2 regions of the Methylobacterium sp. J-059 genome follow, and region 2 is predicted to be linked to the other one. Evidence: predicted binding sites of a transcription regulator. Region 2 holds the regulator's gene; the other holds the start of a gene.

Region 1 (11,977 bases), on a different contig from region 2:
AGGCGATCGACCAGAGCCGGCAGTTGCGCCGCGACCAGCGCCTCGCGGATCGCCGCGTCCGGAAACTGGTCGGTGGTGTTCGGGTAGCACACGGCACCGCGCAGCGTGCCGAGGGGAATGTAGGGCCGCTGCGGCAGCACCAGGGCCGATTGGCCGGCGGGCACGTCGATCCGGCCCTTGCCGAACGGCCAGATCCCGGCGATCGCGCGGAACAGGGTCGACTTGCCGGAGCCCGAGGGGCCGGTGACGAGCGTCGACGCGCCCTTCGTCATCGCAAGGCTGTCGGCGGTGACGATCGTCCGCCCGTCGGGCAGGGCGAGCGTCAGTCCGGTCGCGGTCACGTCGGACCCGGTGGCGTTGCCGTGGCCGAGCCCGTCGGAGGCGGCGGAATAGGCCTCGGCCAGCGTCATCGCGCGCTTGAACGAGGCGAGACGGTTGGTGTTGGCCTTGTAGGCCGCGATCGTGACGTAGGAGTTGATGAAAAACGACAACGACGACTGCACGCTGGAGAAGGCGTCGCCGGTCTGCTGGAACTGTCCGAGGGTGATCTTCTTGAGGAAGTAGCTCGGCGCGGCGAGGATGTAGGGAAACACCACGCTGATCTGGCTGTAGGACAGCGTGAAGCTGCCGAGCTTGATCCGCCGGTAGATGATGCCGAGGTAGTTGTCGATGATCTCGCCGAACAGGCTCTTCAGCCTGACGTTCTCCGCGCGCTCGCCGCGCAGGAGCGCGATCTGCTCGGAGTAGATTCGCGAGCGGGCGAGCGAGAAGCGGAAGTCGGCCTCGACCTTCTCCTGCCGGAAGTCGAGCCCGATCAGCGGGCGTCCGATCAGGTGCGTCAGCCAGGTGCCGACCAGCGCGTAGCCGACGACGAGCCAGACCAGGAAGCCCGGGACCACGGTGTCGGTGAACGGCAAGACGAAATCGCGCGACAGGCCCCACAAGATGACCATGAACGAGACCAGGGTCGCCGCCTGTGACAGCAGGCGGATCGAGAGCGTCGTCGTCTGCGAGATGAACAGGTTGACGTCGCTCTGGATGCGCTGGTCCGGGTTGTCCGCGTGCTCGCCGGTGAAGGGGATGCGGTAATGCGTGCCGCCGTCGAGCCACCGCTCGTAGAAGCTCCGGGTCAGCCAGGTCCGCCAGCGCAGGTGGAGCGACGCGTCGACGAAGGTGTCGAACATGCCGACCACGACCCAGATCGTGGCGAGCGGGGCGAAGATCCAGACGAGCTGGTACCAGAACGCGTCGGCATTGTACTCCTGCAGCGCATTGAACAGGTCGCGGAACCAGAAGTTCAGGCGCAGCTGCAGCGCCACCTGGGCGAAGGTGATGAAGATCGACAGCGCCACCAGCCGCTGCCCGACCTTGCCCTCGGTGTTGCCGAAGAAGCGGAACGGGCCGATCTCCCGGGTCGGCGCCTCGCGGCTGGCGAAGTACGGATCGGCGATCAGGGTGATCGCGCGGATCGGCTTCAGGTAGGAGATCGCCAGGACCAACCCGCCGAACACCACGGCGCCCGTGGCCGCGAAGTCCGGCGGGAGCAGGGCGGCGAGCGTCGGCGGCAGCGCTCCCATCGCGGCCAGCGTCTTGCCGCCGGCGAGCACGAGGTAGCCGATCCCGTAGACCGAGACGAAGACCTTCAGGTAGGCGGAGAGGTTGGCCGAGGCGAGCAGGATGCCGGCCATGGCGAAGCCCGCGAGCAAGACGTAGAGCGGCGGGGCGGGGACGCCGGGTGCCGCCAGCAGCGCGAGGGCGGCGAGCGCCGTGAGGACGGCCTGCAGGCCGAGCCCGCTTCGAAGTGCGGCCACGCGCGTCTCCCGGAAATCTTGGCGATCGGCTCCGTTCGCGAAGCCCTTCCCGGCGGCAGTGACCGCGGGTCGTGGCGAGATCGTGGCACCGGCCCGGGCGCGACGCTCAACCGCGCGTGAGCCGGCCGCCTACCAGTTCCATTCCTCGAAGCCCGGCTCGCGACAGCGATAGCCGATCGGGCATTGCGGGTTGTCGCGGGTGGGCACGAGGCGAAGCTCGGCGATTTCGGACAGGTCGCAGAAGCTGCGGTCGCGCACGATGCGCTCGGGCTGCGCGCCGCCGACCGCGATCGTCACGTCGCCGCCGCGCTTGACCATCTCCATCGCGTCCGCGCAGGCGATGCGCGGTGTCGCCTGCCGCGTCTGCGCCGAGGCCGGCCCCGACACGAGGGCGATCACAAGAGCCGTGGCGAAGCATCTCATCGCTGGGAATCGGGCGCCTCGTTGGCTCGCCCTGAAGGGAGCGGCGCGCGAGCATGGCAGTGAATTGGCGCACCCGCCATTGCACCGATGCAACGCCGGAAGTGTCGCGTCGAAGGCCCACCTGCGATCCGTCGCCGCCGCAGCGCCGTATTCGCGCGTTTAGGGATTTCGCGCCGCGCAAGACTTGTTAAGATTTCGTCGCCCGCGGTGCGCAGTCTGCGAATCGCTGGATCTTCGAGGCGGCGTCCCGGCGGACCTTCGGCATCTCCATCGCTCCCGCGTCGCGACGGACGGGCGCACGGAAGATTTCGGCGTCGGATGCGTGCGGCCCACGAAGGGGAGGGCGGGATGACGATGGCGGCGGGGCTCGAGGCGTACCCGACGGAACAGAGCAGCGGAGCGGGCCGTCCCGTTTCGAAGCGCTGGGTCGCGCTGTTCGTCGCGCTCGCCGCCGGCTGGGGCACCCTGTTCGGGTACAGCGTGACGTTCCTCAGCGAAGATCTCCCGTTCAGGCCGGCCGCCGCCGCCCCGCCGGAGGTGCCCGCCTTCGGCTTCCCCCCCTTGCCGCAGACCATCGCGGTCGCGGCCGCGACGCCGGTGCCCGAGGTACAGGTGCCGCGCGTCGTCGAAGCGCCGGCTCCGGTCGTCGCGGCGGTCTCGGCACCGGCCGCTGCTCCGGTGCCCGCACCGCCGCCGCGCGTGGAGCGCGCCGAGTACGTCGGAACCTGGGGGCCGACCGAGGCCGCCTGCGGCAAGCGCTCGCGCCGACGCGGCTACATCCCCGCGACGATCACGCCCGAGCGCGCCAGTGCCGGGCGGACGATCTGCAGCTTCCACGACGGCCGACGCGTCGGGAACGCCTGGACCATGGCCGCGGACTGCGCCGAGCGCGACCGGCGCTGGTCCTCCCAGGTCCGCCTCGTCGTCGACGGCGACCGCCTGACCTGGACGAGCGGCAAGGGCACCGCATCCTACGTCCGCTGCGGAAAGCGGGCGGGCTGACACGGCGCGTCGTCGATCGCTCCTGTCGTCCTTTTCGCAGAATCGCCGCCGCGGCTCTCGTCGACTTCCCGGTTGAAAGGCTTGAAGCGCGTCGCGTCAGAGCCTCCCGCTCAGGATGTCCGCGGGAGGCCGCGCGCGCGCGGCCAATGGTCGAGACAGATCTGCTGCAGGCTTCCCCGAAGCCGCCCGAGCCCCCTCGTCGTCCAAGCGTCCGCTCGCCGATCGTTTCACAGCGTCGGGAAGACGGCGCCGACCCAGGCCCAAGCGCAACGAAAAAAGGGGCCGCCTCGCGGCGACCCCCTTCCGACGTTGCAATGGTGGCTCGGACTTAGAAGTCCATCCCGCCGCCCATGCCGCCCATGCCGCCACCGCCGCCCATGGGGGCGCCGCTGTCCTTCTTCGGAGAGTCGGCGATCATGGCTTCGGTGGTGACGAGCAGGCCGGCGACCGAGGCCGCGTCCTGCAGGGCGGTGCGCACGACCTTGGCCGGGTCGATGATGCCGGCCTGGATCATGTCGACGTACTCTTCCGTCTGGGCGTTGAAGCCGTAGGACTCGGAGCTGGTGTTGTCGGTGATCTTGCCGACGACGATGGAGCCCTCGACGCCAGAGTTCTGGGCGATCTGACGGATCGGGGCCTCGAGCGCCTTCAGCACGATCTTGATGCCGGCCTGGACGTCGGGGTTGTCGCTCGAGAGGGCGGCGACCGCCTTCTTGGCGCGGAGCAGGGCGGTGCCGCCGCCGGGGACGATGCCCTCTTCCACCGCAGCGCGGGTGGCGTTGAGCGCGTCGTCGACGCGGTCCTTCTTCTCCTTGACCTCGACCTCGGTCGCGCCGCCGACGCGGATGACCGCGACGCCGCCGGCGAGCTTGGCCAGGCGCTCCTGGAGCTTCTCACGGTCGTAGTCCGAGGTGGTCTCCTCGATCTGCGCCTTGATCTGCCCGACGCGCGCCTCGATGTCGGCCTTCTCGCCCGAACCGTCGATGATCGTCGTGGTCTCCTTCTCGATGCGGATCCGCTTGGCGCGGCCGAGCATCGGCAGGGTGACGTTCTCGAGCTTGATGCCGAGGTCCTCGGCGATCATCTGGCCATGCGTGAGGATCGCGATGTCCTCGAGCATCGCCTTGCGGCGATCGCCGAAGCCCGGCGCCTTCACGGCCGCGACCTTCAGGCCGCCGCGCAGCTTGTTGACCACGAGGGTGGCGAGCGCCTCGCCCTCGATGTCCTCGGCGATGATGACCAGCGGCTTGCCGGTCTGCACCACGGCCTCGAGCACCGGCAGCATCGCCTGGAGCGACGACAGCTTCTTCTCGTGGATGAGGATGTAGGGGTCCTCGAGCTCGGCGACCATCTTCTCCGCGTTCGTGATGAAGTACGGGGACAGGTAGCCGCGGTCGAACTGCATGCCCTCGACGACGTCGAGCTCGGTCTCGGCGGTCTTGGCTTCCTCGACGGTGATGACACCCTCGTTGCCGACCTTCTGCATCGCGTGGGCGATCATCTCGCCGATTTCCTTGTCGCCGTTCGACGAGATCGTGCCGACCTGGGCGACCTCCTCGGACGAGGCGACCTTCTTGGAGCGCGCGATGATGTCCTTGACCGCGGCGGCCGTGGCGAGGTCGATGCCGCGCTTCAGGTCCATCGGGTTCATGCCGGCGGCGACGTACTTGGCGCCTTCGCGGACGATCGCCTGGGCGAGCACGGTCGCGGTGGTGGTGCCATCACCGGCGATGTCGTTGGTCTTCGAGGCCACTTCGCGCACCATCTGGGCGCCCATGTTCTCGAACTTGTCGGAGAGCTCGATCTCCTTGGCGACGGTGACGCCGTCCTTGGTGATGCGCGGCGCGCCGAAGCTCTTCTCGATCACGACGTTGCGGCCCTTCGGGCCGAGCGTCACCTTGACGGCATCCGCGAGGATGTCGACGCCGCGGAGCATCTTGTCGCGCGCGTCGGAGGAGAAACGAACGTCTTTCGCTGCCATGTGCAGGATTCCTTTTCGTTGGTGGAGAAGCCCCAAGACCCGGGCGGGCCTCGAAGGGCGGTTACGTCAGGTGTCCGAAGACCTCAGGCGACGACGCCCATGATGTCGGATTCCTTCATGATCAGGAGATCCTGACCGTCGATCTTGACCTCGGTGCCCGACCACTTGCCGAACAGGACGCGGTCGCCGGCCTTGACGTCGAGCGCGTTGATGCGGCCGGCCTCGTCGCGGGCGCCCGGGCCGACGGCGACGATCTCGCCTTCCTGCGGCTTCTCCTTGGCGGTGTCGGGGATGATGATGCCGCCCTTGGTCTTCTCTTCGCCTTCGATGCGGCGGACGACGACCCGGTCGTGCAGCGGACGGAACTTCATGAGCTGCCCTCTTGTTTGAATTCGCAAATCGGCGTTGATGCCGCGGAGACCCGCGTCCAACCCTGGCCGTTAGCACTCGTGGAAGATGAGTGCCAAGGCTGCGGGCGAGATAGCGGTGGCCCCTTGGCGAGTCAAGTCTGTCGCACCCCGCGGCGGCCGTCGCGCGCCGGGTTTCTCCCCTTCATCGCAAGCGCCGACGGAATTCCCTTTCATGCTCAGCCTGCACGGCCCCGAGGGCGCGCTCGCGCCGAGCGACACCGGCGGCCGCGCCGCCGTCCCGACCCAGACCGTGTGGATCGACCTCAACGATCCGACCCCCGAGGAGGCCCGGGCGGTGGAGGAGGCCACCGGCATCCGCGTGCCCTCGCGCAAGGCGCTGTCCGAGGTCGAGAGCTCCAGCCGCCTGCGCCGGCTGAAGAACGGCCTGTCGCTCTCGACGCCGATGGTGACCTTCGAGAGCACCGACTCGCTGCTCAAGCCGCTCGGCTTCGTCCTGACGCCGGACCACCTCGTCACCGTGCGCTTCCACGAGCTGCGCGCCTTCACCGAGGTGCGCAAGCGGATCGACGAGGGGGAGGTCGCCAAGACCGGGATCGAGGTCTTCCTGCTGCTGATGGAGGAGCTGGTCGACAGCCTCGCCGATGCGCTCGAGGACATGGGCGCCGAGCTCGACGGCCTCTCGACGCGGATCTTCGACTTCGACGTGCGCGCCCGACCGTCGAAATCCGACGAGAAGGCCCCGCCGCGCCGCCGCGACCTGGCGCTGAAGCGCATCCTGCGTGGCATCGCCCGCCGCGGGAAGGTGCTCGGCAAGATCCGGGCGAGCCTGCTCGGCCTTGAGCGGATCGTGCCCTTCGTCGCCGGAGCCTGCGAGCAGGTGCTGGCCCAGGAGGAGACCGATGCGCGCTTCGAGACGATCCGCAGGGACATCGAATCCCTCGACGAGTTCGAGACCCGGCTCTCGGAGAACGTCCAGTTCCTCCTCGACGCGGCCTTGGGCCTGATCAACATCGAGCAGAACAACGTCTTCCGCGTCCTCACCGTCGTCTCGGTGGTCGGCGTCCCGCCGACGCTGATCGCGTCGATGTACGGGATGAACTTCAAGCACATGCCCGAGCTGGATTGGGCCTACGGCTACCCCTACGCGCTCAGCCTGATCCTCGCGAGCGCGATCATCCCGATCGTGGTGTTCCGCATCAAGGGCTGGTTCTGAGGCGGCGCGTCAGAGGACATCGCGCCGCTCGATCACGGCGAGGATCGTCTCGCGGACGCCGTCGAGGTTTTCGTCGATCTCGGCGTTGGCGATGCGGACGACCTCGAACCCGCATCGTCCGAGCCATTCGGTCCGAACGGCATCGGACGCGATCGCGGCCTGCGATCCATGCGTCGCACCCACGACCTCGACGACGCGCTTCGCCTCGATGCAGGCGAAATCGACGACGTAGCGATCGATCAGCCATTGCCGCCGGAACTTGCGCCCGTTCAGCTGCCGATTGCGGAGGACGCGCCAGAGCCGTGCCTCCGCACCGGTCTCCGCCGCCCGCAAATTCTTCGCACGCTGCGTCGGGTTCGGCATGCCATGACCTTACCTCACACGCCGACGCGACCTCGCGGATGCGCGACGCACACCCTCTCCCGTTCGGGAGAGGGTTGGGGGGAGGGGACAGGTTCATCCGGAGAAGGCGCATCCCTCACCCTGTCCCTCTTCCGGACGGGAGAGGAGACCCGCGCTTCCCCCTATAGGAAGTGTAGATCGTCCTGCCCTTCTCCCCCTGGGAGAAGGGACCCGCGGTTCACCCCACGATCGCCGAGAAGTCTGCGACTTCGCGGGTTGCGGCGCGCAGTGCGTTGAGGAGGGCGAGGCGGTTCTCGCGAAGCGCCGCGTCGTCGGCGTTGACGGTGACGTGCTCGAAGAAGGCGTCAACCGGCGCGCGCAGGTGCGAGAGCGCCCGCATCGCGCCGGCAAAATCCTCCTTCGCGACCGCCGCCGAGGCCTCGGCCCGCGCCGTCGCCAGTGCCTCGGCCAGCGCCCGCTCCTCGGGCTGGCCGGCGGCGGCGAGCGCCGCATCGGGCTCGGCATCGTAGGCGCGGCCGTCCTTCTTTTCCTCGATGCGCAGGATGTTCGAGGCGCGCTTCACGCCGGCGAGCAGGTTCCTGCCGTCCTCGGTGTCGAGGAAGGCGCCGAGCGCCTCGACCCGGCGGACCGCCATCAGCAGGTCGTCCTGGCCGGGTAGCGCGAAGACCGCATCGATCAGGTCGTGGCGGGCGCCCTTGTCGCGCAGGTAGACCTTGAGGCGATCGGCGAAGAAGGCCAGCAGGTCGGCGACGCGCTGGGCCGACGGGCTTCGGTCGGCCTCGCCGTCGGTCTCGACGATTGCGGAGAAATGGAAGCCGGCCGAGCCGAGATCGTCCTCGCGGATGCTTGCGGGCTCGGCGGAGGCGGCCGGCGCGCCACGGGTTTCCGCGATGGCGAACTGTCGGTTGGCGACGCTCGAAAGCGGCAGCCGCAGGGACCGCTCCAGCGTGGTCCGGATCACCCCCAAAGCCGCCCGCCGCAGCGCGTACGGGTCCTTGCTCCCGGTCGGCTTCTCGTCGATCGCCCAGAAGCCCACCAGCGTGTCGAGCTTGTCGGCGAGCGCCACCGCCACCGAGACCGGATCGGTCGGCACGCGGTCGCTCGGCCCGACCGGCTTGTAGTGCTCCTCGATCGCGGCACAGACGCTCGGGTTCTCGCCCTGGAGCGCGGCGTAGCGGGCGCCCATCAAGCCCTGCAGCTCGGGAAACTCGCCGACCATCTCGGTGACGAGGTCCGCCTTGGCGAGCCGCGCGGCGCGCTCGGCGAGGTCGGCATCGGCGCCGACGAGGGGGGCAAGCTCACGCGCGAGCGCCGCGATGCGCTGCACCCGCTCGCCCTGCGTCCCGAGCTTTTCGTGGAACACGATGGTGTCGAGCTTCGGCAGGCGGTCCGCGAGGCGGATCGCCTTGTCGGTCTCCCAGAAGAACTTCGCGTCCGAGAGCCGGGCGCGGACCACGCGCTCGTTGCCCGCGGTGATCGCGGCGCCGCCGTCCGTGGCGACGAGGTTCGAGACCAGGATGAAGGCCGGTGCCAGCGCGCCGCCGGCGTCGCGCACGACGAAGCATTTCTGGTTGGCGCGGATGGTGGCGCGCACCGCCTCGCCCGGGATGTCGAGGAAGCTTTGGTCGAAGGTGCCCATCAGCACCACCGGCCATTCGACGAGGCCGGCGACCTCCTCCAGCAGGCCCTCGTCCTCCACGAGCTCGAGGCCGCGGGCGAAGGCGAGGTCGCGGGCGTCGTGCAGGATGATGTCCTTGCGGCGATCCGCATCGAGCACGACCTTGGCGCGCTCCAGGCTCCGGACGTAGTCGTCGAAGCGACGGACCTCGATCGCGCCGGGCGCCAGGAAGCGGTGGCCGTAGGTGGTGGTGCCCGACGGGATGCCGCCGACCTCGAACGGCACCAGGTCCGGCGTCTCGGTCTCCGGGCCGAAGGTCGCGACGATCGATTGCAGCGGGCGCACCCAGCGCAGGGCGCCCGCCTGCGCCGAGGCCGCCCCCCAGCGCATGGATTTCGACCAGGGGAAGCTCTTGATGATCGCCGGCAGGATCTCGGCCAGCACGTCCAGCGTCTCGCGGCCGGGCTTTTCGATCACCGCGAGGTAGAACTCGCCCTTCTTCGGGTCGATGATCGTCCGCGCCTGGTCGAGGCTCGTCAGCCCGGCGCCGCGCAGGAAGCCCTGCACCGCGGCGCCCGGCGCGCCGACCTTCGGTCCGCGCCGCTCCTCGCGCAAAGCCTCGCCGCGCGCGGGTAAGCCGGCGATGTGGAGCGCCAGCCGGCGCGGGGTCGCGAAGGCCTTCGCGCCGTCGTAGAGGAAGCCGCGCTCGACCAGCGCGTCGGTGACGAGCTTCTTCAGGTCCTCGGCCGCGCGCCGCTGCATGCGGGCCGGGATTTCTTCGGAGCGGAGTTCGAGCAGCAAATCGGGCATGGCCGCGGGAATAGACGCCCGCTCCGCGTCCGTCGAGACGGAGCATGCGGAGAGGCGCGGGATGCCGCCGCTGATCTGCGCGTCGCGCTCGGGCTAGGGCAGCTTCGCAGAAAGGATCGTCACGAGATCCCAGGTTTGCGCCGTCGTCGAGCGCACGTCGGCGATCAGCCAGCGCCCGTTCTCGCGCACGAGATCGTAGCGCAGGTCCTGCGGCGTGCCGTTGTGGAAGGTCGCCTGCACCTCCGCACGCGCGTCGTCGGATGCGAGCATGGTGAGCTTCAGGGTCTTCTCCCAGTTCGCCTCCGTGTCCTGCCCGTTCACGTAGAAGGCGAAATCCAGTCGGCCGACCTCGTTTCCGGCCTCGCGCCGGTCCCGCTCGTAGAGCGAGCGCAGGCCCGCGGCATAGAAGCCGACCGCGCCGATATCGTCCTTGGCGTAGAACGCGCGCACGGTCTCGACCGGGTCGGTGGCGGACTGGGCGAAGGCCGGAGCAGCGCCGAGGGCGAGCAAGGCCAGGGCGGCGAACGCGAACCGGTTCATGCCGCCGCCGGCGCGCCGCCGGCCTCCGTCAGCAGCCAGGCCGCGCCGCAGGCCTTGGCCAGCTCACGCACCCGCAGGATGTAGCTCTGGCGCTCGGTCACTGAGATCACGCCGCGGGCGTCGAGCAGGTTGAAGACGTGGCTCGCCTTGATGCACTGGTCGTAGGCCGGCTGAACCATGCGGTGGCGCGCGCCCGCGCGCTCGGGCGCGCCGGCGTCGAGGTAGAGGCGGCAGGCCTTCTCGGAATCGGCGAACTGGCGGAACAGCATCGCCGTGTCGGCCGCCTCGAAGTTGTGCCGCGAATACTCCTGCTCGGCCTGCAGGAATACGTCGCCGTAGCTCACCCTGTCCGCGCCGACGCCGCCGTTGAAGTTCAGATCGTAGACGTTCTCCACGCCCTGCACGTACATCGCCAGGCGCTCCAGCCCGTAGGTCAGCTCGCCCGCGACCGGTGCGCATTCGAGGCCGGCGACCTGCTGGAAGTAGGTGAACTGGCTCACCTCCATGCCGTCGCACCAGCATTCCCAGCCGAGACCCCAGGCACCCAGCGTGGGGCTTTCCCAGTCGTCCTCGACGAAGCGGATGTCGTGCAGGGCGAGATCGACGCCGATCGCAGCGAGCGATTCGAGGTAGAGCTCCTGCAGGTTCTCGGGGTTCGGCTTCAGGATGACCTGGAACTGGTAGTAGTGCTGCAGCCGGTTCGGGTTCTCGCCGTAGCGCCCGTCCTTCGGCCGGCGCGAGGGCTGGACGTAGGCGGCCTTCCACGGCTTCGGGCCGAGCGCGCGCAGCGTCGTCGCCGGGTGGAACGTGCCCGCCCCGACCTCCATGTCGTAGGGCTGCAGGATCACGCAGCCCTTGGCGGCCCAGAAGCGCTGCAGGGTCAGGATCAGGCCCTGGAACGACGTTTTCGGGCTGAGATCGGCATCGCTCGGCATGGGCGCTTCTTCGTCGTCAGGCAGGGGAGGCGGCAGCGTTTAAGCGCGGGCGACCGCATTGGGCAACCGAGACGCCGGCGCGGGTGCGGGCGCACACCGAATGCGGCGCAATTTCGGCAGACAAGCGGAACCGTATCGCGACGGCCAAGTTTATTGCCCAACACTGGGATATCGGCCGCCCGCCCCGGCCGAACGCGACGGAACAACAGTCATGCGCAGCCTCGCCAACAAGAACGTCACCGTCTTCGCGGTCCTCGTCGCCGCCTCGCTCGTCGCGACACCGCTGGTAATGAGCGCCAGCAGCGCGCTGGCCACCGTGGACGACGTCTCGTCGGTGGCCGTGCCGGTCGCGGTGGCGCCCGTCGCCGCGCCGGCCGTCAAGTCCGAGGGCTGCACCCGCAAGGTGCGGTTGGTCTACAGCGGGTACGGCACGCCGGACGCCGCCTGCCTCGCGCGCTGAGCGCGCCGTCGTGTGGCGGCCTTGCGGCCTGCGCGCGACATCGCCTCACAGGCCGTAACGCGCCCAGGCCGCACGCTCCTCGATCGCGGCGATGGCCTCGTCAGCCAAGCCGATCCCGCCCGGCGCCCCGCGGCGCAGCAGGCGGGCGACGAACGACCCCTTCGCCTCGGCGATCAGCCTCAGGTCCACGTCCTCGCCGAAACGGGCGCGCAGCGTCGAGCGGATGTCGCCGACCGCGTCGACGAGCCCGAGCTCGAGAGCCTGCCGTCCCGTCCAGATCGCCCCCGTGAACAGGTTCTCGCCGGACCTCAACGTCGGGCGACGCGTCGTGACGAGACCGGTGAACAGGTCCTGCACGTCGGCCTGGATGCGCAGCAGGCGCTCGACGTCGGCCGGGTTCTCCGGCCGGAACGGATCGAGCATCGCCTTGGCGTCGCCCTGGGTGTGGAC
Region 2 (11,977 bases):
CGGGTCCACGAAAGCCTGATGCTCAGGTCACGCGACAAACAAATCTGAACATCAGACGTTGATTTGACGCAAGACTGTCAGCGCCCTATCCTCTATTGCTTTCGCATTTGCACGATCATCGATTTCATCACCTGCGAGATCATATCCATGATTGCTTATCGATGCGAGAAAGCAGCTCTCAAGACCCGGATACGACAGAGCCGTCGGCGCATCGGCCATTCGAACGATCTGATGGCGCTGTCCCGCGTGGCGATCGATCGGTCGCGCGAGGCGATCCGATCCTCGAGCACGCGTTTCGCCCCGGCGTGGCAGGAACCGAAGCATGCCGTCTCCGTCGGCGCCGTCCAGACTCTCCTGGCCGACATGAACGGCGAGGCGCTCGATGCGGTCGTCGAGGACTTCTCCGCCGCCTACCGCGAAGCTGTGGCGACCGGGAACGACGAGGCCGCCGACATCGTGCGGAAGGCCCTGGTGATCCTGGGTCGCCATCTCGCCAACAGCCTTGGGCCGAAGGCGGCCGGAGTCTCGATAAATTGATTGGCTCCGTGGGAGGCCGTGCCTATGAGGTCGTCTTGTGAAAAAGCCGGATGCCCATCTGTCCATCGCGCGCGCGAGCCTCGAGCGGATCGCGCAAACGCTCGATGAGCCGGTCAGCACGTTCTTCACGGGGGGCGAGCCCGAATCCCGAGAGGCCGAGACCTTGGCCCTCGTTCGAGCCTTCGACCGCATTAGGGATCCGCAGGCCCGCGCCCGGTGCCTGACCTTCGTGACGGCCGAGGCCGACCGCTCGTAGCCGGCCCCACCCCGTGTGCGGCCCCGCGCCGTCGCGGCGACCGACCCGCACGGAGCGACGAGATTCGACCACTTTCCTGCCTCCGGGAGGCGGGACGCTCCCGTCGCGCCGGCTCGCGCGTCCGCGCGGGCTCGGTAGCGTGTCGAGGCGGCCGCCGGCCGCTACAGCCGGCGCTTGACCGCGACCGCCCTGCGGAACACCCCGACCATCTCGACGTGGCCCGAGTACCGGAACTGGTCCACCGGGGTGACCCGCTCCAGGCCGAAGCCCGCCGCGACCAGGGTTGCCGCGTCGCGGGCGAAGGTCCCGGCGTCGCAGCTGACGCCGACGGCCAGCGGCACCTTGGATTCCGCGATCTGCTTCGCCTGCGCCTGTGCGCCGGCCCGCGGCGGATCGAAGACCACGGCGTCGTAGCCGTTCAGATCGTGGGCGAGGACGGGGCGGCGGAACAGGTCGCGGGCTTCCGTGGTGACGCCCTTCAGGCCGAGCGCGGAGCGATAGGACCGCGCGATGCCTGCGAGCGCGCCGGCCTCGCTCTCGACCGCGTGGACGGTGGCGGTGCGCGCCATCGCCAGGGTGAAGGGCCCGCAGCCGGAGAACAGGTCGACGGCGCGCTTGGTCTTCTTGGTGAAGGCGTCGCGCACCAGCCCGGACAGCGTCGCCTCGCCGGCCGCCGTCGCCTGGAGAAAGCCGCCCGGCGGCGGATGGAGGCGCGCGTCGCCCGAGGCCACCGTGACGGCCTTGCGCTCCACCACCACGTCGCCGTGCAGCGACAGGCGGGCGAGGTCGAGCTCTCCGGCGAGCCGCACCAGCGTGGCGCGCACGCCGGCCTCGACCGGGCCGTGGCCGCGCAGGTCCACGTCGAGCCCGGCCTCGGTCGCGGTCACCGCGACGTCGAGGGGCTTTCGCCCGTGCCCGAGGGGTGCACTGAGCGCCCGCGCGATCTCGGGGGCCCGATGCAGGGCCGGCACCGTGATCGGGCAATGGTCGATCGCGACGAGGGCGTGGCTGCGCGCGGCCATCAGCCCGGCCTCGGCCCGGCCCTCGACCTCGCGGACGTGCAGGGTGATGCGCCGGCGGCCCTCGCCGTGGGCGTCGATCAGCGGATCGGGAGCGCGGTCGAGCCCGGCCTGGGCCAGGGCGTTGGCGACCTGCGCGTATTTCCAGGCGGCGTAGGGCTCGGGCGCGAGGTGCTGTGTCGCGCAGCCGCCGCAGCGGGTGAAGTACGGGCAGATCGGGACGATCCGATCGGGCGAGGGCGTCTCGATGCCGAGGAGCTCGCCGCGCCCGCCGTCGCGCCGGATCGCGACGCGCTCGCCCGGAAGCGCGAAGGCGATCGCCGTGCCGTCTTCGGCGATGCCGTCCCCGCGCGCGCCGAGGCGACGGATCGTGACGGTTTCAGATGCGGTCATCGGGTCTTTCGTGCGGTCGATCGGCGCGTGCGCCGACGAGGAATTCGGTGTTGCCGTCCCCGCCCCGGACGGGGGAGGGGATCAGGCCGAGGATCGTGAAGCCGAGGCCGGCGAGGGTGCGGCGCACCGCATCGCAGACCTCCGCGTGGACGGCGTCGTCGCGGACGATGCCGCCGCGGCCGACGCGCTCGCGGCCGGCCTCGAATTGCGGCTTGATCAACGCGATCAGGTGCGCGCCCGGCGCCAGCAGCCCGGCCACCGCCGGCAGCACGAGGCGCAGGGCGATGAAGCTCACGTCGATGCTGGCAAGGCAAGGGGCAGGGTCGAGGCTGCCCGGCGCGAGGGTTCGGATGTCGGTTCCTTCGCGGTTCGTGACCCGTGGGTCGGCGCTCAGACTGGCGTGAAGCTGGCCGTGCCCGACATCGACCGCGACGACCCGCGTCGCGCCGCGGCGCAGGAGCAGGTCGGTGAAGCCGCCGGTCGAGGCGCCGACGTCGAGGCAGGGGAGGCCGGCCGGATCGAGGCCGAAGGCGTCGAGGCCCGCCTCGAGCTTCAGGCCGCCGCGCGAGACGAAGGGGTGGGGCGCGCTGGCCTCGATCGCCGCGTCGGCCGCCAGCCGCTCGGAGGCGCGGGTGACCGCGCGCCCGTCGGCCCGCACGAGGCCGGCGGCGATGGCGGCCTGCGCCCGCGCCCGGCTCTCGAAATGGCCGTGCTCGACCAGCAGGAGGTCGGCCCTGATCCTGTCGCGCGTCATCGAGGCTGGTTCACGGGGAAGGGGTCACGAATGGTCCGGCCGCCGGGCTGCCCGGGCGGCGCGATCGAAGAAAGCCCTGTCGGAAGACCGGATGACGGCCTAACTAGCCCGACGTGGAGAGGAGAGCCATCACATGACACGCACCCTGCCGTTGCTCGCAGCCCTCGTCGGCTTCGCATCCGGCGCCACCGGAGCGCTCGCGCAGACCCCGCCGGCCGCGGAGTCGGCCCCGGCCGCCGCACCCCAGACCTTCACCGGCGAGATCAAGAACAACAAGGGCGAGCCGATCGGGACGCTGACGATCCGCGACGGCGCGAACGCGCTGGTGATGCGGATCGCGATCAAGGCCGGCGGCCTGCCGCCCGGCTGGCACGGCATCCACTTCCACGCGGTCGGCGACTGCTCCGACACCGACAAGTTCATGAACTCGAAGGCGCACGTGAACCACGACCAGAGCAAGCACGGCCTGCTCAACCCCGACGGCCCGGACGAGGGCGACCTGCCCAACGTCTACGCGGCGGCCGACGGCTCGGTGAACGCCGAGGTCTCCAGCGAAACGCCGCTGACGGGCGACGGCGGCCTTCAGGACGGCGACGGCTCGGCGCTGATCGTCCACGCCAACGAGGACGACCACACCACGCAGCCGATCGGCGGCGCCGGCAACCGCATCGGCTGCGCGGTGATCAAGTGACCCGCACGACGATCCGCTGAGGGGCACGAGGCCCTCGGTCACAGACGGCCGACGCCCGGCGAGGGATGTCCCGGCCCGTGCCGACCGGCGGATCGGTCGGATCCGACGCGGCGGCGCGGTCCCCGGCCGCGCCGCCGAGCGCTTCCGGCCCGCTACCGCGGGACTGCCCGACCCACTTCGACGACGAGGACGACCGACGATGACCGAAGCCGCGTTCAAGCCGACCGTCTACCTGAAGGCGGGCTGCCCGTTCTGCTTCAAGGTCCGCCTGTTCCTGCTCGAAACCGGGCAGCTGGATCGGGCGGACCTCCGCGAGTTCGTCCCCGGCGACGCGGCGGAGACGTCGATCCGCAGCCGGCTCGCGCCGGCGGTCGAGACGGTGACCTTCCCGACGGCCGAGCTTGCGCCCGGCCGGTTCACGACCGAATCCGATGCCATCGTCGCCCATTTCGCGGGGCGCGCCGGCGTCGCGCCCGATGCCTTGCCGACCTACCAGGCCTATCTCGGCGGCGTCTTCAAGAACCTCCAGTCCCTCTACCGCGAGAACATGGAGCTCAAGAACCGGTCCCGGACGGCCTGACGGGCATTCCGCGCGACGGCAGGGCCGGGCTCAGGCCCGCGCCAGGCGCGGCTTGCCTCCGAGCGCCTCCTCCACCGTGCCGTCACCGTCGAGATAGCCGTGGACCTTCGGGTTCGGCATGATCAGCGAGGCGACGAAGGCGATCGCGAGCAGGATGGTGACGTACCAGAAGAAGCTTGATTCCATCCCCGCCTCCTTGAACCACAGCGCCACGTATTCGGCGGTGCCGCCGAAGGTGGCGTTGGCGAGGGCGTAGGACAGGCCGACGCCGAGCGCGCGGACCTTGGTCGGGAACAGCTCCGCCTTCACGATGCCGCTGATCCCCGTGTAGAAGCTCACCGCCAGCAGCCCCAGCGTGATCAGGCCGAAGGCGACGTAGGGGTCCTGCGTCGCGCCGATCGCGGTCATCAGCGGCACCACCATCAGCGTGCCGAGGCCGCTGTAGAGCAGCATGTTGGCCTTGCGCCCGATCCGGTCCGACAGCGCGCCGAACAGCGGCTGGACCATCATGTAGACCAGCAGCACCGCGGTCATCGTGCGCGAGGCCGTGCCCTTGTCGAAATGCGCGGTGTTGACGAGATACTTCTGCATGTACGTGGTGAAGGTGTAGAACACCAGCGAGCCGCCGGCGGTGTAGGCCAGGACCACGCAGAACGCGCGCCAATGCTTGGCGAGCTCGGAGAAGGTGCCGGCGTTCTCCTTGTCGGAGCCCGCAGTCTCGGCGAGCGAGCGCCGCAGGTAGAGGGCGACGATGGCGGCCACCGCCCCGAGGAAGAACGGGATCCGCCAGCCGAAGCTGTGCAGCTGCGCCTCGGTGAGCGCAAACTGCAGCACGATCAGCACCAGCGAGGCCAGGAGCTGGCCGCCGATCAGCGTCACGTATTGGAACGAGGCGAAGAATCCGCGCTGACCCTTCAGCGCGACCTCGCTCATGTAGGTGGCGCTGGTGCCGTACTCGCCGCCGACCGAGAGGCCCTGGAGCATGCGCGCCAGCAGCAGCAGCACGGGGGCTGCGGCGCCCACGGTCTCGTAGGTGGGCAGCAGGCCGATGAACAGCGAGCCGATGCACATCATCAGGACCGAGATGACCATCGAGGTCCGGCGCCCGACGCGGTCGGCGATGCGCCCGAACAGCCAGCCGCCGATCGGCCGCATGAAGAAGCCCACGGCGAAGATGCCGGCGGTCTGGAGAAGCTGGCTGGTGGAATCGCCCTTCGGGAAGAACGACGACGCGAAGTAGATCGCGAAGAAGGCGTAGCAGTAGAAATCGTACCACTCGACCAGGTTGCCGGAGGACGAGGCGACGATCGCCCGGATGCGGCGGCTGCGGTCGGCCGCCACGTCTTCGGCGGTTGGCGCGATCCCGATCGAGTCGGACATGCTGGCTCCCTGTCTCCGTCGTTCGGACGGCGCATTCTTGATACGGGCGACGTTACAGGCGGGGACTGGGACCGCCTAGGCCGCGTGGGCGCGCGAACGAGGATGCCCACCGCCCGTGTCACGTCGTCTCCGAGCGGCAGGCGCCGACGGAACGCTTTTCGGGACTGTACCGTTTCGGGGCGGTGACTTCGTCGGTCGGCGACGGACGTGGCCTTTCAACAATAACGGGACGGGATCGAGCGCCATGAACAAGATCTTTCGCGGAACGGTGACGGCCGCCGTGCTGGTGCTGGGCACGGCCACGGCCTTCGGCCAGGGCGGCCCCGGCGGCGGTGCCGGCGGGCCGGGCGGCGGCGGCGGACCGGGCGGCGGCGCCGGCGGACCGGCGGGCGGTGCTGGCGGCGGCGCCGGCGGTGGCATGCGCGGCGGTGCAGGCCCTGGCGGCGGTGCTGGCGGTGGTGCCGGCGGCGCGATGCGCGGGAACGACGCCGGCGGCCCGGCGGGCGGCGCGGCCGAGCGCGGCGGGCCGGGCGGCGGTGCCGACCGGGCCGGTCCGGGCGGTGCCGATCGCGGGGCGCCGGGCGGTGCGGAACGCGGCGGTGCGATGCGCGACGACGGCCCCGGCGGCAAGCCCGGCGCCCGCGACGAGCGCGGCGGCCCCGGGCGCAACGAGACCGGCGGCCCCCGCGGGGATCGCGACGGTCCGGCGGCGCGCGACGGACGCGGCGACCGTGATGGTCCCGGCGCCCGTGACGGCCGGGGCGATCGCGACGGCCCCGGTGCCCGCGGCGACCGCGACGGTCGTCCGGATCGCGGCGCCCGCGGTCCGCGCGGCGGCGGCGAGGCCCGCGGCGCCTATGGGCGTCTCGGCGGCGCCGAGCGCACCCGGTTCCGCCAGGACCTGTTCCGCAGCGGCGTGCCGCGCCTAGCGGCCGGCGCCTTCGCGCTCACCGTCGGCACGGCGATCGCCCGCAGCTATGAACTGCACCGCCTCCCGCCGGCGATCGTCGAGCTGGCACCGGAATACGAGGATTACAGCTACGTCCTCGTGGACGACGACATCGTCATCGTCGATCCGGACACCTACCAGATCGTGGACGTGATCCGCGGCTGAGGCGAAAACCCGCGCCGGCCTGCCCTCCCTCCTCTGCGGGGGAGGGTGGGCCTCGTGGCGGCAAGGGTCGGGAGAGGCGGGTGCGTCGTCCGGTATATGGCGCTCCCCCTCTCCCGATGTGCTTCGCGGGCCGACATTCCGCGCCAACCGAGGGGCGCGGCGGCGCATTGGGCGAGCGGCCCCGGCCCTACGTCCCGCGGTCGAGCATCCGCGAGACGACCCGCGCCGTGTAGTCGACCATCGGCACGATGCGGGCGTAGTTCAGGCGCGTCGGGCCGATCACGCCGACGACGCCGACGATGGTCTGCGACCCGTCGCGGAACGGCGCCGCGATCAGCGACGAGCCGGAGAGCGAGAACAGCTTGTTCTCCGAGCCGATGAAGATCCGCACCCCGTCGCCGCCCTCGGCGCGGGCGAGCAGGTCGATCACGTCCTTCTGCGTCTCGAGGTCCGAGAACAGCAGCCGCATCCGCTCGAGGTCCTCGATCGCGCGAAGGTCGTCGAGCAGGTTGGCCTGCCCGCGCACGATGAGCTGGCGGGCCTCGCTCGGGCCGACGGACACGGCGAGGCCCGCATCGACCAGGCGCTCGGTGATCGCGTCGAGCTCGCGCTTCATCGCCTGGCGGCCCGCCTCGATCTCGGCGCGCAGGCCGCCGAGGGTGCGGCCGTGCAGGCGGGCGTTGAGGTAGTTCGACGCCTCCTGCAGCGCGCTCGCCGGCAGGCCCGGCGGCAGGTCGAGCAGGCGGTTCTCGACCGAGCCGTCGTCGGAGACGAGCACCACCAGGGCGCGTGCCGGATCGAGCCGCACGAACTCGATGTGCTTGAGCTGCACGTTGGTCTTGGTCGTCAGCACCACGCCGGCTCCGCGCGAGATGCCCGAGAGCAGGCTAGACGCCTCGGCCAGCGCCGAATCGAAGGTGTGCCGCGAGGCCGCCGCCCGCATCTGCGCCTCGATCCGCTCCTGCTCCTCGCGGCCGACATCGCCGAGCTCGAGCATCGCGTCGACGAAGAAGCGCAGGCCCAGCTCGGTCGGCAGGCGCCCGGCGGAGGTGTGCGGCGCGAAGATCAGCCCGGACTGCTCCAGGTCGGACATCACGTTGCGGATCGAGGCCGGCGACAGGGTCATGGGCAGGATGCGCGCGAGGTTGCGCGATCCCATCGGCTCGCCGGTGGAGAGATAGCCCTCGACGATCTGCCGGAAGATCTCGCGGGCACGCTCGTTCAGCGCGGCGAGGGCCTGCGCCTGCGGCGGTTGGGAGAAGGGTCGGGAAAACTCGGTCACGCGCGGTTCCTGGCCGATGATTGTGTCCCGCTAAAGCCTGCGGATCAATCCATGGGCTTCTCATACGGCGCTCGGGCGCTTCGGGTTGCCGCGTGTGGCGGCGCAGCCTAAGCACCCCGCTCGAGTTCGGGAATCAGGAGAACGCCGCATGCGGCCTTCGAAGCGCGCGGTCGACGAGTTGCGCAAGGTCACGCTCGAGCGCTCGGTCGCCCGCTACGCGGAGGGCTCCTGCCTCGTGACCTTCGGCGAGACCCGGGTCCTGTGCACCGCCTCGCTGGAGGAGCGCGGGCCGCACTGGCTGCGCGGCTCGGGCAAGGGCTGGATCACGGCGGAGTACGCCATGCTGCCGCGCGCCACGCACGAGCGCACCCGCCGCGAGGTCAATTCCGGCAAGCCCTCGGGCCGGACGCAGGAGATCCAGCGGCTGATCGGGCGATCTCTGCGCGCCGTCACCAATCTGCCGGCGATGGGCGAGAAGCAGATCACCGTCGACTGCGACGTGATCCAGGCCGACGGCGGCACCCGCACGGCATCGATCACCGGCGCCTGGGTCGCGCTGCACGAGTGCTTCGCCTGGATGCGCGCCCGCTCGATGATCTCGGTCGACCCCTTGCGCGACCACGTCGCCGCCATCTCCTGCGGCATCGTCAAGGGCGCCGCCGTGCTCGACCTCGACTACGCCGAGGATTCGGGCGCCGAGACCGACGCCAACTTCGTCATCACCGGCACCGGCGGCCTCGTCGAGGTCCAAGGCACCGCCGAGGGCAAGCCGTTCTCGGAGGACGAGCTGCTCGCGCTGCTCCGGCTCGCCAAGGGCGGCGTCGCCGACCTCGTCGCCCTCCAGAAGCAGGCGATCGCATGAGCCACCGCATCCTCTCGGGCCGGGTCGTGATCGCGACCCACAATGCCGGCAAGCTGGTGGAGATGCGCGAGCTGCTCGCGCCCTTCGGCGTCGAGGCGGTCTCGGCCGGCGAGCTCGGGCTCGCGGAACCCGACGAGACCGGCACGATGTTTTCCGAGAACGCCGCGATCAAGGCGGTCGCAGCCGCCAACGCCGCGGGCCTGCCGGCCTTCGCCGACGATTCGGGCCTGTGCGTCGATGCGCTCGATGGGGCGCCCGGGCTGTTCTCCGCCCGCTGGGCCGGCGCGTCCAAGGACTTTTCCGGCGCGATGGCGCGGATCTTCGCGGAGCTGGACCTGCGCGGGGCGAGGGACCGGCGGGCGCATTTCGTCTCGGCTCTGGTGCTGGCCTGGCCCGACGGCCATACCGAGCTGTTCGAGGGCCGCGTCTTCGGCGACCTCGTCGAGCCGCGCGGCACGGCCGGCTTCGGCTACGACCCGATGTTCCGGCCCGACGGCTTCGACCGCACCTTCGGCGAGATCGCGTCGGAGGAGAAGCACGGGGTCGACTGGCAGACCGGCGACGCCCTCTCGCACCGGGCCCGTGCCTTCGTGAAGCTCGCCGCCGCATGCCTGCGCCGGCCGGGCTGAACGGATCGGGCGATTGCCAAACGGCGCGCACGCGAGCACATCGCGTGCGATGACCGACCGTTCAGGCCCGGACCACCCGACCCGCGATGCGGGCTTCGGCGTCTACGTGCATTGGCCCTTCTGCGCCTCGAAGTGCCCGTATTGCGACTTCAACAGCCATGTCCGCCATGCGCCGGTGGACGAGGCGCGCTACCTCGCGGCCTTCCGCGCCGAGATCGCGCACGTGGCGGGGCGCACCCCCGGCCGCACCGTCTCGAGCATCTTCCTCGGCGGCGGCACGCCCTCGCTGATGCAGCCCGCGACGGTCGCCGGCATCCTCGATGCCATCGCCGCAGCCTGGGGCGTCGAGCCCGGCGCCGAGATCACGTTGGAGGCCAACCCGACCAGCGTCGAGGCCGGGCGCTTCCGGGGCTACCGCACGGCCGGGGTCAACCGCGTCTCCCTCGGCGTCCAGGCCTTCGACGACGCTTCGCTCAAGAGCCTCGGGCGGCTGCACAGCGCCGAGGAGGCCTTCGCCGCGATCCGGGTCGCGCAGGGCGCGTTCGACCGCAGCTCGTTCGACCTGATCTACGCGCGCCCGAACCAGACCGCCGCGGCGTGGCGGCGCGAGCTCACCGAGGCGATCGGCCGGGCGGCCGAGCACCTCTCGCTCTACCAGCTCACCATCGAGCCCGGCACGCCGTTCTACGGGCTCGCCGCCGCCGGCCGGCTGGTGCCGCCCGACGACGAGACCGCCCGCGCGCTCTACGACGTGACCCAGGAGGTCTGCGACCGGGCGGGCCTGCCGGCCTACGAGATCTCGAACCACGCGCGTGCCGGCGCGCAGTCGCGCCACAACCTGCTGTACTGGCGCTACGGCGAATATGCCGGCATCGGCCCCGGCGCGCATGGCCGTCTCGTGACGGAGGCCGGCCGACTCGGAACCGTCACCGAGAAGGCGCCGGAGGCCTGGCTCGCCCGCGTCGAGCGCGACGGCCACGGCATCGCCGAGACCGAGACGATCGCCGGCGCCGACCAGGGCGACGAATTCCTGATGATGGGCCTGCGCCTGTCCGAGGGCATCGACCCGGCGCGCTATGCCGCGCTCAAGGGCCGCCCGCTCGACGGGTCGCGGGTCGCGGCGCTGATCGGCGACGGCCTCGTGGCGCGGCTCGACGGCGGCCGCATCGCCGCGACCGCGCGCGGCGCTCCGGTGCTCAACGCCGTGGTCGCGAGCCTCGCGGCGTGATGCCGAACGCCTCCGCGCGCGCGTCGAAAGCCGATCCGTGAGCCGGCGACGACGCCGGCCGTCATCGGCCTCGTGCTGCTCGCGGCGCTGCTGCATGCCGGGTGGAACACGCTGCTGCGCGGCGGCGCGGACCGGCTCTGGACCATGAGCGTGATGAATCTCGCAGTCGGCGGCCTCGGGCTCGCCCCGGTCGGCGGCGGGTTGCCGTCGCTGTCGCTGGGCAGGGCCGGCCTGTCGCGCGGCACGCTGCTGGCGGCGCTCGGCACGGCCGCGACGATCGCCGCCTACACCCTGATCGACGGCATCGGCGTGCGGCTGTCGGGCGACTGGGTCGGCGACACCGCGGCGATGGTCACCGTCCACCGCGCGCCTCCGCTCTGGCTCCTGCTGACGCGCGGATCGGCGGCCCTCGGCGGGCGGCCCGCCGCGGTCGCGCGCGCCGTCGGCGGGGGCGCCGCCTCGCTGCTGGCCTACGCGGCGGTGATCTGGGCGATGCGGCTCGGGGCGATGGGGCCGGTCTCGGCCCTGCGCGAGACCAGCGTGGTCTTCGCCGCGCTCCTCGGCCGCGCCTTCCTGGCGGAGCGCCGGACCGCCGGCCGCATCGCCGCCTGCACGGTCGTCGCGGCCGGCGCGGCGATGATCGGCCACGACTGACGCGCGGCGGAGGCTCAGGTGCCGGGTTTGGCCAGGGCGCGGGGCGCCGGGCTGACCACGCTCGACGCGTTGTTGCGGATCTCGTGGACGGCGAGCGCCCGGTCGCTCAGGCCGTCGGCGCGGAAGCGGAAGGTGCCGTCGACGCCGGCGAACCCGGCGCTCTTGGTCAGGGTCGCGTCGGCGAAGCGCTGGGTCCCGTATTGCCGCGCGAGCGCCGCACTGAGCGAGACCGCGTCGTAGGCCAGCGAGGCGACCCGCGGCGGGCTCGTGCCGAACCGCGCCTGGTAACGCCCGGCGAAGTTGCCGAATCCGCCGGTGTCCGGCGCGGCGAAGCGGCCGCCCTGCAGGGCCGGCAGCGCGAAGAGCCGCGGCTCGTTCCACACTGCGGTGCCGATCGGCCGGACGCGGGACGGCGCGAAGCCGGCCTTGCTGAGCGCGGCCGCCACATTCGGCAGCCCGTCGGCGGTCTCGGGCAGGAACAGGGTGTCGGCCTGGGCGCCCGGTCCGGTGATCAGGCCGCCGAGGCGCGCGATCGCCGCCTCCGGCGCGCCGGGGGCGTAGCGTTCGATGCCGACGAGACGGGCGCCCTTGCGCGCCA

What was found. The regulator HrcA, encoded in region 2, represses chaperone genes, less so after heat shock. The targets are predictions, from matches to a motif close to GTTAGCACTCNCNNNNNGNGAGTGCTAAC.
Region 1: groES (co-chaperone GroES) is a predicted target of HrcA. The motif match lies at 5,657-5,685, and genes of this name have one in related genera.

Annotation. Positions count from the first base shown of each region.
Region 1 covers NZ_JAKSYA010000152.1:77,993-89,969, reverse strand. Annotated here, with positions in the region: gene MKK55_RS22895 (ABC transporter ATP-binding protein/permease) at 1-1,811, opposite strand, end outside; gene MKK55_RS22890 (hypothetical protein) at 1,941-2,234, opposite strand; gene MKK55_RS22885 (peptidase inhibitor family I36 protein) at 2,583-3,236, shown strand; gene groL (chaperonin GroEL) at 3,565-5,217, opposite strand; gene groES (co-chaperone GroES) at 5,301-5,588, opposite strand; gene MKK55_RS22870 (magnesium transporter CorA family protein) at 5,800-6,801, shown strand; gene MKK55_RS22865 (endonuclease domain-containing protein) at 6,811-7,164, opposite strand; gene glyS (glycine--tRNA ligase subunit beta) at 7,382-9,544, opposite strand; gene MKK55_RS22855 (DUF3828 domain-containing protein) at 9,686-10,132, opposite strand; gene MKK55_RS22850 (glycine--tRNA ligase subunit alpha) at 10,129-11,067, opposite strand; gene MKK55_RS22845 (hypothetical protein) at 11,279-11,527, shown strand; gene MKK55_RS22840 (S49 family peptidase) at 11,573-11,977, opposite strand, start outside.
Region 2 covers NZ_JAKSYA010000138.1:32,379-44,355, forward strand. Annotated here, with positions in the region: gene MKK55_RS20310 (hypothetical protein) at 232-537, shown strand; gene MKK55_RS20315 (hypothetical protein) at 575-793, shown strand; gene MKK55_RS20320 (class I SAM-dependent RNA methyltransferase) at 955-2,205, opposite strand; gene MKK55_RS20325 (TlyA family RNA methyltransferase) at 2,192-2,959, opposite strand; gene MKK55_RS20330 (superoxide dismutase family protein) at 3,093-3,650, shown strand; gene MKK55_RS20335 (glutathione S-transferase N-terminal domain-containing protein) at 3,850-4,230, shown strand; gene MKK55_RS20340 (MFS family transporter) at 4,261-5,610, opposite strand; gene MKK55_RS20345 (DUF1236 domain-containing protein) at 5,855-6,724, shown strand; gene hrcA (heat-inducible transcriptional repressor HrcA) at 6,912-8,006, opposite strand; gene rph (ribonuclease PH) at 8,155-8,868, shown strand; gene rdgB (RdgB/HAM1 family non-canonical purine NTP pyrophosphatase) at 8,865-9,497, shown strand; gene hemW (radical SAM family heme chaperone HemW) at 9,547-10,725, shown strand; gene MKK55_RS20370 (hypothetical protein) at 10,798-11,379, shown strand; gene MKK55_RS20375 (penicillin-binding protein activator) at 11,394-11,977, opposite strand, start outside.